DNA from 3 places in the Streptomyces sp. NBC_00344 genome. Region 2 is predicted to be linked to each of the others. Evidence: riboswitches for the same ligand, from Rfam matches in the RefSeq annotation. Region 2 holds a riboswitch; each other region holds the start of a gene.
The links. A riboswitch is a leader RNA that binds a small molecule or an ion and turns the genes downstream of it on or off. The one in region 2 is predicted to bind S-adenosylmethionine.

Region 1 (3,598 bases), 2.9 Mb from region 2:
GAACTCGTCCCAGGAGGTCACCACGTTCCAGGCGGCCCGGCCGGCGGACAGATGGTCGAGCGAGGCGAACTGCCGTGCCACCTCGTAGGGTTCGTTGAAAGTGGAGTTGATGGTCCCGGCGAGTCCGAGTCTGTCGGTGACCGCGGCCAGCGCGCTGAGCACGGTGAAGGTGTCCGGCCTTCCTACGACGTCCAGGTCGTAGATCTCCCCGTTCTGCTCGCGCAGCCGCAGCCCTTCGGCAAGGAAGATGAAGTCGAACTTGGCACGCTCGGCGGTACGGGCCAGATGGGTGAAGGAGCTGAAGTCGATCTGGCTTCCGGCTGCCGGGTCGCTCCAGACCGTGCTGTTGTTCACGCCGGGGAAATGGGCGGCGAGATGGATCTGCTTGACGGGCCTGCTCATCGGGGTGCGTCCTTCGTCTCTGCGGGCGTCGGCTGCGGGGCGGACGTCAGGCCGCTGCGTAGCGGCTGACGGGGCGTGACAGACCGAGCAGCCCGCGCAGGGTGTCCGCTTCGTATGCGGTACGGAAGGCGCCTCGGCGCTGCAGTTCCGGGACCAGGCGGCGGGTGATCTGCTCCAGGTCCTGGGGCAGCGCGGCGGGCCGCAGCCGGAATCCGGAAAGCCCGGTCCGCGCTCTGTCCAGGAGCAGATCGGCCAGTGCGCCCGGTGTGCCGGTGAAGATCTCGGCGTCGCTGCTGTACGCGGCGCCGGCACGCTCGTCGAGCCGGGCCCTGCGCTCGGTGGCGGCCGCCGGATCGTCGTCGAGGAGGACCACCAGGTCGCCGAAGAGACGCACCGTCGCCTCAGCACGCCCCGCTCCGTCCTGAGCGGCCCGGATCTCGGCCACGACGGCCGCGGCTTCCGTGTTGTCGTGCGGGGTGACGAAGCCGATGTCAGCGGATCCGGCGACCAGCCGGAACGGTTCGGCGCGGTGCGCCAACGCTGCGACGACCGGCTGTCCCTGCGGCGGGCGAGGGGTGATGGACGGCCCCTTCACACTGAACCTCGCACCCTCGAAGTCGATGTAGTGCACCTTGTGCCGGTCGATGAACCGGCCGGTGCCGGCGTCGCGGATCTCAGCGTCGTCCTCCCAGCTGTCCCAGAGCCTGCGCAGCACCTCCACGTAGTCGCCCGCCTCGGCGAACAGCTCCTTGATCAGTGCCTGCCCGGCCGGCTCTTCCCATCCTCCGGCCGGCAGCCGGGGCAGTGTGCGGCGCCCGAAGTGCGGGGGCTCGTCGCCCCGCGCGGACACCTTCACCCGCACGCCGGCCCGTCCGGTGCTGACATGGTCGAGGGTGGCGATCGCCTTCGAGACATGGAACGGCTCGGTGTGGGTCACCACGGTGGTCGGGACGAGACCGATGTGCCGGGTCAGCGGTGCCACCCTGGCCGCGACCAGCACGGCGTCCAGCCGGCCGCGCACCTGGTCGGTGCGCGTGTCCGGCTCGTTGTAGCGGGAGGACTGCAGGCTGAGTGAGTCCTCGATGGTCACGAAGTCGAGCAGACCGGCCTCGGCCTCGGTGACCAGGTCGGCCCAGTACCTCGCCGTGAACAGCTCTCGGGGGCGGGCACCGGACTCCCGCCAGGCCGCGGGATGCCACCCCGCTCCGTCCAGGGCAACGGCCAGGTGGAGAGGGGCTGAAGGTGATCGGGACATGGGCGGTACCGCTTCCTGCTCGGACGGTTGCTGTGCGGAGCGCCGCGGCCGCGCCGGGCCTTCGCGGGGGTGGCCCTTCACGGGGTGGGCAGAGCTGTCGGACGGGAATGCCCCACGGACTCGGAGGCAGACACACCGACGCCGAGCGCCGGTACCGGGACCGGGCCGGGTTCTGTGGTGCGGCCTCAGAGGGTTCGGGGCAGCGGGATCAGATACCGCAGTGCGCGGCGGTCGCGTACGCCGGACACAGCGCACCCGCGACACGCTGCAGGTCGATGTGGCGCCTGGAGTACGTCGTGGTGGCACGCCTGCGGACCTTGGTGATGACGGGCATGTCGGAGACTCGCCGCACTGCCGTCACCTCCGTCTCGATCGCCCGACACCGGTCCGAGCTCGCGCTTGCGGGAGCCGTCGTCGGCTCCGCCCGGTCGTCACCTGGAGCACCCCGCCGCGCGGGAGGGTTGCCGGACAGCAAGCCAGGGCTTTTCGCTGTCGCTCATAACCTGGCAGCACGGTAACTCCGCATCCGCGCCCGGCACAATCCCCGGCATCCCCCGGACCGTACCGGCAGGCCGTCGAGCGACGCCCGTCACACCCAGAGGGATTGTCTGCACGTCACCCGGCAATTACGGTGGTGGCCGGTTACGAGTGTCAGCGTCAAGCCCTGGCTTGCTGACCGGCAACCCTCGTCCGTGGTGGGGTGCTCCAGGTGACGACCGGGCAGGACGGATGTCCTGTAAGTGCGGGCCCCGAGAGGCCGGACCAGATCGAGGGGGCGGAGATGCGAGCACGACGCTGCGGCACCAACCGATGCCCTGGCGGGTCCTTCCAGCTGCGGGTGAGCCGGCGCCATGTGGATCTGCTGCGGGTGAGCAGCGCGCTGTGTCCGGGCGCAACCCCGGCCCGCTGACCGCCAACCGTAACGGCGCCGAACGGCGCTGAGGTCCGGTCAGCCGCGCCCCGGGGCGTGCCCGATACGACCGGAGCGCCCCTCGGTCCTCTACAGCCAAGCCAGTCATACCGAGCCGATTCGCGATGCTCCATGGTCGCCGGCCCGTCGCTGCGGCATGGCCCGCAACCGCTGCACCGCGCTGCCGCGCGCCCCTACCAAACGGGAAGCACACACCATGGCTACTCCGGAAACATCCCTGCGCAAACCGGTGGAAGACCCGCCCGAAGCGGTACCCGACGGAGCTCCACCGCCCCGCGCGGGGTCCGAACGCCCACTGGTTCAGGGGCAGTCGGACAAGCAGCTGCTCGCCGCGAAGCTGGTACCGCTGCGCCGTCCCGGGCAATGGGTGTCCGCCCTGGCCCTGCTGGTGCTGTGTGCGATGTTCGTGCACACCCTGGTCGGCAACGAGCGGTTTCAGTGGGGCGTGGTGGGGAGCTACTTCCTGCGCGGATCGATCGTGCACGGCCTGGAGCTCACGCTCTGGCTCACTGCGGCGGTCATGGTCAGCGGCTATCTGCTCGGCATCGGGATCGCGGCGATGCGCCTGTCGGGCAACCGCATCCTGCGGACGCTGAGCTTCGGTTATGTCTGGCTGATCCGGTCGGTGCCCCCACTGGTACAGCTGCTCTTCTGGTACGAACTCGCCTCCCTCTACCCGCGGTTGTCGCTGGGCATCCCGTTCGGCCATGAGTTCGTCACCTTCCGCACGGCGCACCTCTTCAGCGGAGTCCTCGCCGCGTACGTGGCACTCACCATCGATGTGGCCGCCTTCTCCGCGGAGATCGTCCGGGGCGGCATCCTCGCTGTCGACCGGGGCCAGGCGGAGGCGGCTCAGGCCCTCGGCCTGGGCGGAGGCCGGATTTTCCGCCGGATCGTGCTGCCGCAGGCCATGCCCGCGATCATCCCCGCGTCCGGGAACATGCTCATCGGACTGTTGAAGGCCACATCGATCGTCAGCATCATCGCCGTTCAGGACCTGCTGTACTCCG
Region 2 (3,598 bases):
GCCGCGGACGCACGAGAGGCCCGTACCCCACTGCGGGGTACGGGCCTCTCGGCGTGAGTGCGTCGGTGGCCGATCGCGCCGAGAATCAGACGGCGAGCTTGACCATGTCCGCCTGCGGACCCTTCTGGCCCTGCGAGATTTCGAACTCCACCCGCTGACCTTCTTCAAGGGTGCGGTATCCGTCCATCTGAATCGCGCTGTAGTGGACGAAAACATCCGCACCACCGTCGACCGCGATGAAGCCGTACCCCTTCTCCGCGTTGAACCACTTGACGGTGCCCTGAGCCATGCCTAACTCCCCTATTACTGGCCCTTGCACGGGCCCGCACTTCGCGGGACCCGGGTCAGACCTTGCGCCGGAACGCGTCGACCGCGGCTGAATGTATCTGCCCAACTGCCCTCTGCAACAGGTCAATCGGACGAGAATTCTGGGATTGGCCGAACGCCCCATTGGGCGGATTCCTCAGGATTCTCGGGCAAGTCGGGCCGGGCAAACGGCACTTACGACGCAAAGGGCTTCACTACTTTGTCCGCACCTTGTCGCGATCTCATATGCACGGGGCATGAACAGCGAAGGGGACTACCCCAACTCTACCGCGCTCAACCACACAGAATTACCCCCTCCGCTTCTCTTGCGGAGGGGGTAATCAGGGTGACCGTGCGGCGCCGGAAGAGCACCAGGAGAGGCTGTCAGCCGCCGGCGACGGCCGGAATGATCGAGACGCCCGCACCGTCCGGCGTTGCCGTCTCCAGACCCTGCTCGAAGCGCACGTCGTCGTCGTTGACGTACACGTTCACGAAGCGGCGCAGCTTGCCCTGGTCGTCCAGGACGCGGGCCGCGATGCCGGTGTGGTTCTTCTCCAGGTCGGAGATGACCTCGGCGAGAGTGCCGCCGTCGGCGGCGACCTCGGCCTGGCCGCCCGTGTAGGTGCGGAGGATGGTGGGGATACGGACCTTGACGCTCATACGGATTACCTTCCAGGAGACCGGGGAGTGGGCGGGACGGGGGGATTCAGCTCGCGGCCAGTCCGGCCTCGCGGAACGCGTCCAGGGTCGGGCGGATCGTCGCGGTGGGACCGGACGTCGGCGCGACGGCGTCCAGGGTCTTGAGGCCGTCACCGGTGTTCAGGACCACGGTGGACAGCGCCGGGTCCAGCAGACCCGCCTCGAGCAGCTTCTTGGTCACTCCGACGGTCACACCGCCCGCGGTCTCCGCGAAGATGCCCTCGGTACGGGCCAGCAGCTTGATCGCGTCGACGATCTGCTCGTCGTTGACGTCCTCGACCGCGCCGCCGGTGCGCCGGGCGATGTCCAGGACGTACGGGCCGTCCGCCGGGTTGCCGATGGCGAGGGACTTGGCGATCGTGTTCGGCTTCTGCGGCCTGACGACGTCGTGCCCGGCCTTGTAGGCGGTGGAGACCGGGGAGCAGCCCTCGGCCTGCGCACCGAAGATCCGGTAGGGCTTGTCCTCGACGAGACCGAGCTTGATCAGCTCCTGCAGACCCTTGTCGATCTTCGTCAGCTGGGAGCCCGACGCGATGGGGATGACGATCTGGTCCGGAAGCCGCCAGCCGAGCTGCTCGCAGATCTCGTAGGCCAGCGTCTTGGAACCCTCGCCGTAGTACGGGCGGAGGTTGACGTTGACGAAGCCCCAGCCCTCTCCGATCGGGTCGCCGATGAGCTCGGAGCAGAAGCGGTTCACGTCGTCGTAGTTGCCCTCGATGCCGACCAGCTCACCGCCGTACACCGCGGCCATCACGACCTTGCCCTGCTCCAGGTCGTGCGGGATGAACACGCAGGAGCGGAATCCGGAGCGGGCGGCGGCGGCGCCGACGGCGCCGGCCAGGTTACCGGTGGAGGAGCAGGAGAGGGTGGTGAAGCCGAAGGCGCGGGCGGCCTCGACGGCGATCGCGACGACACGGTCCTTGAAGGAGTGCGTCGGGTTGCCGGAGTCGTCCTTGATGTGCAGACCACCGGTGATACCGAGCTCACGGGCCAGGTTGTCGGCCTTGACCAGCTTGGTGAAGCCCGGGTTCAGATTGGGCTGGGACGCCACGTCGGCGGGGACGGGCAGCAGCGGGGCGTAGCGCCAGATGTTGTCGGGCCCGGCCTCGATGCGCTTCTTCAGCTCGTCGGGAGAGCCGCTCGGCAGGTCGTAGGCGACTTCGAGCGGCCCGAAACAGGAGGCGCAGGCGAAGATCGGTCCGAGGGCGAAACGCTCTCCGCACTCGCGGCAGGAAAGCGCCGCGGCGGGTCCGAGATCGACGGATCCGGCGGTGCTGGTGGTTTCGGCGACAGTCTGAGCAGCCATGGTGGCGAGGTCCCTTTCTCCTCATCTTCCTCGCGACGTACTTCGCCGCGAGACGGAATTGGCACCTTCCCCACCATGACCTCGCGGTCGGCGGAAGGTTGCCGGGACTTCAACGGGCCGTTCCCTCAGTCCCTCTGGATGAGCGCTGTGACACCGGCCAGGAGGCCCGTGTATTTGTTGTCGTACTCAACCGCGTACTGACCCCCGGCATGCGACGGTCATCCGCGTTGTTCAAGACTGTAACCGAAGGCCGGAACGATTGAGAGAGTCGTCCGCACCGCGAGATGACAGTCGGACAAGCCGCTGCCGCGGCGGGCACACCGAGGAGACACCCCGTGCTGGATGAGGTGGAACGCTGGCTGACCAGGCGTTCCTGGTCAGCTGCCGACCGACCGCTGGACCAGCTGGCTGCCGCCAAGCGTGGCACCAAGGTGAGTGTGGTGCTCCCGGCGCTGAACGAGGAGGCGACAGTCGGTGAGATCGTCGCGACCATCAGGCGGGACCTGATGGAGGCCGTACCGCTCGTCGACGAACTGGTCGTGATCGACTCGGGCTCCACCGACCGTACGGCCGAGGTCGCCGCGGCGGCGGGCGCCCGCGTGGTGCACCGGGACACCGTTCTGCCCCGGATAGCGGCGGTGCCGGGCAAGGGCGAGGTGCTGTGGCGCTCCCTCCTGGTGACAAGCGGTGAGATCGTTTGCTTCATCGACGCCGACCTCAAGGACTTCTCGGCGGATTTCGTGTCCGGCATCGTGGGGCCACTGCTGACCGATCCTGATGTGCACTTCGTCAAGGCGATGTACGACCGTCCGCTGGGCGAGACCCCCGGGCAGGGCGGCCGGGTGACCGAGCTGGTGGCCCGTCCGCTGCTCAATCTGCACTGGCCGCAGCTGGCCGGATTCGTTCAGCCGCTGGGCGGCGAGTACGCCGTCCGGCGTGAGCTTCTCGAACAGCTGCCCTTCCCTGTCGGATACGGCGTGGAGCTCGGCCTGCTCGTCGACGCCCTGCACACGGTGGGTCTCGACGCGCTGGCCCAGGTCGACGTCGGCTCACGCCGGCACCGCCACCAGGACGGTCTGGCGCTGGGCCGGATGGCTGCCGCGATCTACCGGACCGCGCAGCTGCGGCTCTCCCGGGGCCATCTGGTGCGTCCCGCGCTCACCCAGTTCGAACGCGGACCAGGCGGGTTCGTGCCGCGCACGCATCCGGTGGACACCGAGGAGCGGCCGCCGATGCGGGAGCTCGCGGAGTACGAGGCCCGCCGCGCCGCCTGAAAATCCGGGCCGT
Region 3 (3,598 bases), 1.4 Mb from region 2:
GGAGAAAGCAAACCGTGATCACCGCGATCGTGCTCATCAAGACAAGCGTGGACCGGATTCCCGAGATCGCGGAATCGCTCGCCGCACTGGAGAGCGTCAGCGAGGTCTACTCCGTCACCGGCACGTACGACCTGATCGCACTGGTCCGGGTGGCCCGCCACGACGATCTCGCCGACATCATCCCCGGCCGGATCAGCAAGATCCCGGGTGTCGAGGCCACCGACACGCACGTGGCGTTCCGCACCTACTCCCAGCACGACCTGGAAGCGGCCTTCGCCATCGGGCTCGACGCATGAGCGCGCCCTCGGCCGCCGGGGTGGCCGAGGGCCGAACCGCTCAGACGGCCGGCACGCAACGGCCGTTCTCCGTACGGTAGTTCCAGCGGGCGCCGTCGCGCACCAGCTCCTTGACCGCGGTCACGAAACGCTCCACGTGCTCGTCCGGCGTACCGGCGCCGAAGCTCACCCGGATGGCGTTGAGCGAGCGCTCGCCGGGCTCACCATCGGGTGCGCCGCACTCCCCCTGGTCCTGCGGGTCGCCGCCGAGCAGTGTGCGTACCAGCGGGTGCGCGCAGAACAGTCCGTCGCGGACGCCGATGCCGTACTCGGCCGAGAGCGCGGCCGCGAAGTGCGAGCTGTTCCAGCCGTCGACCACGAACGAGATGACACCGACGCGCGGGACGTCGTCGCCGAAGAGCGAGAGCACCTTCACGGCGTCCACCTCCCCGAGGCCGTCGAGGACCTTGGTGACCAGCGACTGCTCGCGCTCGACCAGGGAGTCGAAGCCGGCGTCGGTGAGTGCCCGGCAGGCGGCGGCGATGGAGTACACCCCGATGACGTTGGGCGAGCCGGCCTCGTGACGGGCGGCCGTGGTGTGCCACTCGACGTCCACACCGCCATCGGCCCGCCGGGTGACCTGGCGGGACGCCCCGCCACCCGCGAGATACGGCTCCGCCTCCTGCAGCCAGTCCGAACGGCCCGCCAGGACCCCGGAGCCGAAGGGCGCGTACAGCTTGTGCCCGGAGAAGGCCACCCAGTCGACGTCCAGGTCCGCGATGTCCACCGGGTGGTGCGGGGCGAGCTGGGCGGCGTCCAGCACCACCCGGGCACCATGTGCGTGAGCGGCAGCCGCAAGTTCCCGCACGGGCCAGTGCTCACCGGTGACGTTCGAAGCGCCAGTGACACAGACCAGCGCGGGCACGGTCGACCCGGACGGCGAGGTACCGCGGCCCGCGAGTGCGCGCTCCAGGATCCCGACGGCCTGCTGCGGGGTGCGCGGCGCGTCCAGGTAGGTCACATCGGCACCGCGCCAGGGCAGCAGCGAGGCATGGTGCTCGGTCTCGAAGACGAAGACCTGGCAGTCCGCGGGCAGTACCGCGGCCAGCAGGTTGAGTGAGTCGGTGGTCGACCGGGTGAACACCACCTGGTCACCCTCCCGGCAGCCGAGGAATTCGGCGACGGCGGTACGGCTGTTCTCGAAGAGGTCGGTGGACAGCTGTGAGAGGTAGCCGGCGCCGCGGTGCACACTGCCGTAGTACGGGGCGTAGGCGGCCACGTCGTCCCAGACCCGCTGCAGGGCCGGAGCGCTCGCCGCGTAGTCCAGCGCGGCGTAGTCGACCTCGCCACCGGTGACGAGGGGAACCCGTACATCCCGTCCCAGGACGGGCAGCGGGGCACAAACCGAACGGTCGACGGCAGCGGTGGGGACAGACATGGCGAACTCCCGGAAAGGGCAGGCGAATTCACTGCGCGGGCCACCCGACGGTGGGCGCGGGGCAGTGCGGAAAGGGTGTGCGGAGAAGGGGGCTACTGCCCTATCGCATTCGCTGAACCACGGAAGAACTCCCTCGACGACCAGGATCCCTGGCGAGGGATCCGCGCTTGCCGCGGACTCTGCTGTCCACGGCCAGGTCTTCACCCAGGGCACCCCGCCACGGACGGAGGGTTGCCGGACAGCGGGCTGGGGCCGTAGTCGCTGTCACTCATGACCTGAGAGCATCTTGCCACACGCCGCGGAACGCGCAAGGCGCGGTCCGCAATGCGGACCGCGCCCTGCTGTGCCGTCACCGCCCGCCATGACCGGCGGGGGTTCACGCGTCGCTCGCCGTACCCGGCGGGGGTTCACGCGTCGCTCGCCGTACCCGGCGGGGGTTCACGCGTTGCTCGCCGTACCCGGCGGGGGTTCACGCGTTGCTCGCCGCGACCCATCTCTCCAGCGCGCCGCGGGCGGCGCCCGAGTCGATCGACTCGGCAGCCTGCTCGAGCCCCGCCGCGATCTGTTCGTTCAGCGAGCCCGCACCCGGGTTCAGCGCGACCAGCGCCGCCGCCGAGTTCAGCAGCACCGCATCGCGCACCGGGCCGGTCTCGCCGGCCAGCAGCCGACGGGCGACGTCCGCGTTGTACGAGGCGTCGGCGCCACGCAGTGCCTCCACAGGGACCAGGCCGATGCCGACATCGCGGGGATCGAAGGGCTCCTCGCGCACCACGCCGTCCGCCACGATCCACACCCTGGACGTGGCGGTGGTGGTCAGCTCGTCGAGTCCGTCGTCGCCCCGGAAGACCAGCGCGGACGAGCCCCGCTCGGCCAGTACACCCGCCACGATGGGCGCCACCCGTGCGTCGGCCACACCGGTGGCCTGGGCCCGCACCTTCGCCGGGTTGGTGAGCGGCCCCAGGAAGTTGAAGGTGGTGCGGATGCCCAGCTCGCGCCGTGCGGCCGCCACGTACCGCAGCGCGGGGTGGAACTTCACCGCGAAGCAGAAGGTGATCCCTGCCTCTTCGGCGACCTCGGTGACCCTCTGCGGGGTGAGGTCCAGATTGACGCCGAGCTTCTCCAGAACGTCGGATGCGCCGCTCCTCGACGAGGCCGCGCGGTTGCCGTGCTTGACCACCTTCGCGCCGGTGCCCGCCACCACGATCGACGACATGGTCGAGATGTTCACCGTGCTGGAGCCGTCACCGCCGGTGCCGACGATGTCCACGCTGGGGCCGGGCACCTCGATGAGCCTGGCGTGCTCGTACATGGTGCGCACCATGCCACTGATCTCTGTGACCGTCTCGCCCTTGGCCCGTAGCGCCACCATGAAGCCCGCGATCTGTGCGCCGGTGGCCTCTCCGCTCATGATGCGGTCCATTGCCCAGGCGGTGGCATCGGCGCTCTGGTCGGTGCCCGCGAGCAGGGAGTCGATGACACCGGGCCAGGAGTATGCCGCCACGCTGTCGCCGCCGACCGGGGTCACAACGTTCATGGTCCACTCCTGGGTCCACAGCCGAAAGGGATGGTCCCACCTTATCCAGCCCTGGGGACGGCAAAGAGCCCCGTCCATCGAATGGACGGGGCTCCTGCCGTGGCGACCTGTTTCAGGTCAGGCGATCAGTGATGGCCGTGGCCGCTGGTGATCTCCTTGTACTCCTCCGCGGTGGGCTTCTGGATCTGGTGGTGCTCGCCGAAGTATCCCTGGCTCAGCTTGGCGCGCAGCCTGGTGAGACGGGACACCTTGCGTTCGACACCGTTCTCGTCGACCGTCGGGCCGATCTCGAGCGGCTTGTACTGCTCGTGCGCGGTGAGCGAGTGCAGCTGACCGGGACCGAGCGGTTCG

Region 1: it holds a riboswitch for S-adenosylmethionine, as region 2 does, so the genes downstream of both, OHS16_RS04280 (putative leader peptide) here and thrC (threonine synthase) in region 2, are expected to answer to the same signal.
Region 3: it holds a riboswitch for S-adenosylmethionine, as region 2 does, so the genes downstream of both, OHS16_RS23480 (aminotransferase class V-fold PLP-dependent enzyme) here and thrC (threonine synthase) in region 2, are expected to answer to the same signal.

The regions. Positions count from the first base shown of each region.
Region 1 is NZ_CP107996.1:930,445-934,042, forward strand. Features, by position in the region: gene OHS16_RS04270 (NtaA/DmoA family FMN-dependent monooxygenase) at 1-402, opposite strand, end outside; gene OHS16_RS04275 (LLM class flavin-dependent oxidoreductase) at 449-1,657, opposite strand; gene OHS16_RS04280 (putative leader peptide) at 1,866-2,009, opposite strand; SAM riboswitch class IV at 2,048-2,161, opposite strand; SAM riboswitch class IV at 2,298-2,406, shown strand; gene OHS16_RS32070 (putative leader peptide) at 2,439-2,567, shown strand; gene OHS16_RS04285 (amino acid ABC transporter permease) at 2,785-3,598, shown strand, end outside.
Region 2 is NZ_CP107996.1:3,845,158-3,848,755, reverse strand. Features, by position in the region: gene OHS16_RS17390 (cold-shock protein) at 86-289, opposite strand; gene OHS16_RS17385 (MoaD/ThiS family protein) at 691-966, opposite strand; gene thrC (threonine synthase) at 1,013-2,311, opposite strand; SAM riboswitch class I at 2,330-2,456, opposite strand; gene OHS16_RS17375 (glucosyl-3-phosphoglycerate synthase) at 2,647-3,585, shown strand.
Region 3 is NZ_CP107996.1:5,204,947-5,208,544, reverse strand. Features, by position in the region: gene OHS16_RS23490 (rhomboid family intramembrane serine protease) at 1-18, shown strand, start outside; gene OHS16_RS23485 (Lrp/AsnC family transcriptional regulator) at 15-296, shown strand; gene OHS16_RS23480 (aminotransferase class V-fold PLP-dependent enzyme) at 337-1,713, opposite strand; SAM riboswitch class IV at 1,872-1,989, opposite strand; gene trpD (anthranilate phosphoribosyltransferase) at 2,183-3,247, opposite strand; gene qcrB (cytochrome bc1 complex cytochrome b subunit) at 3,373-3,598, opposite strand, start outside.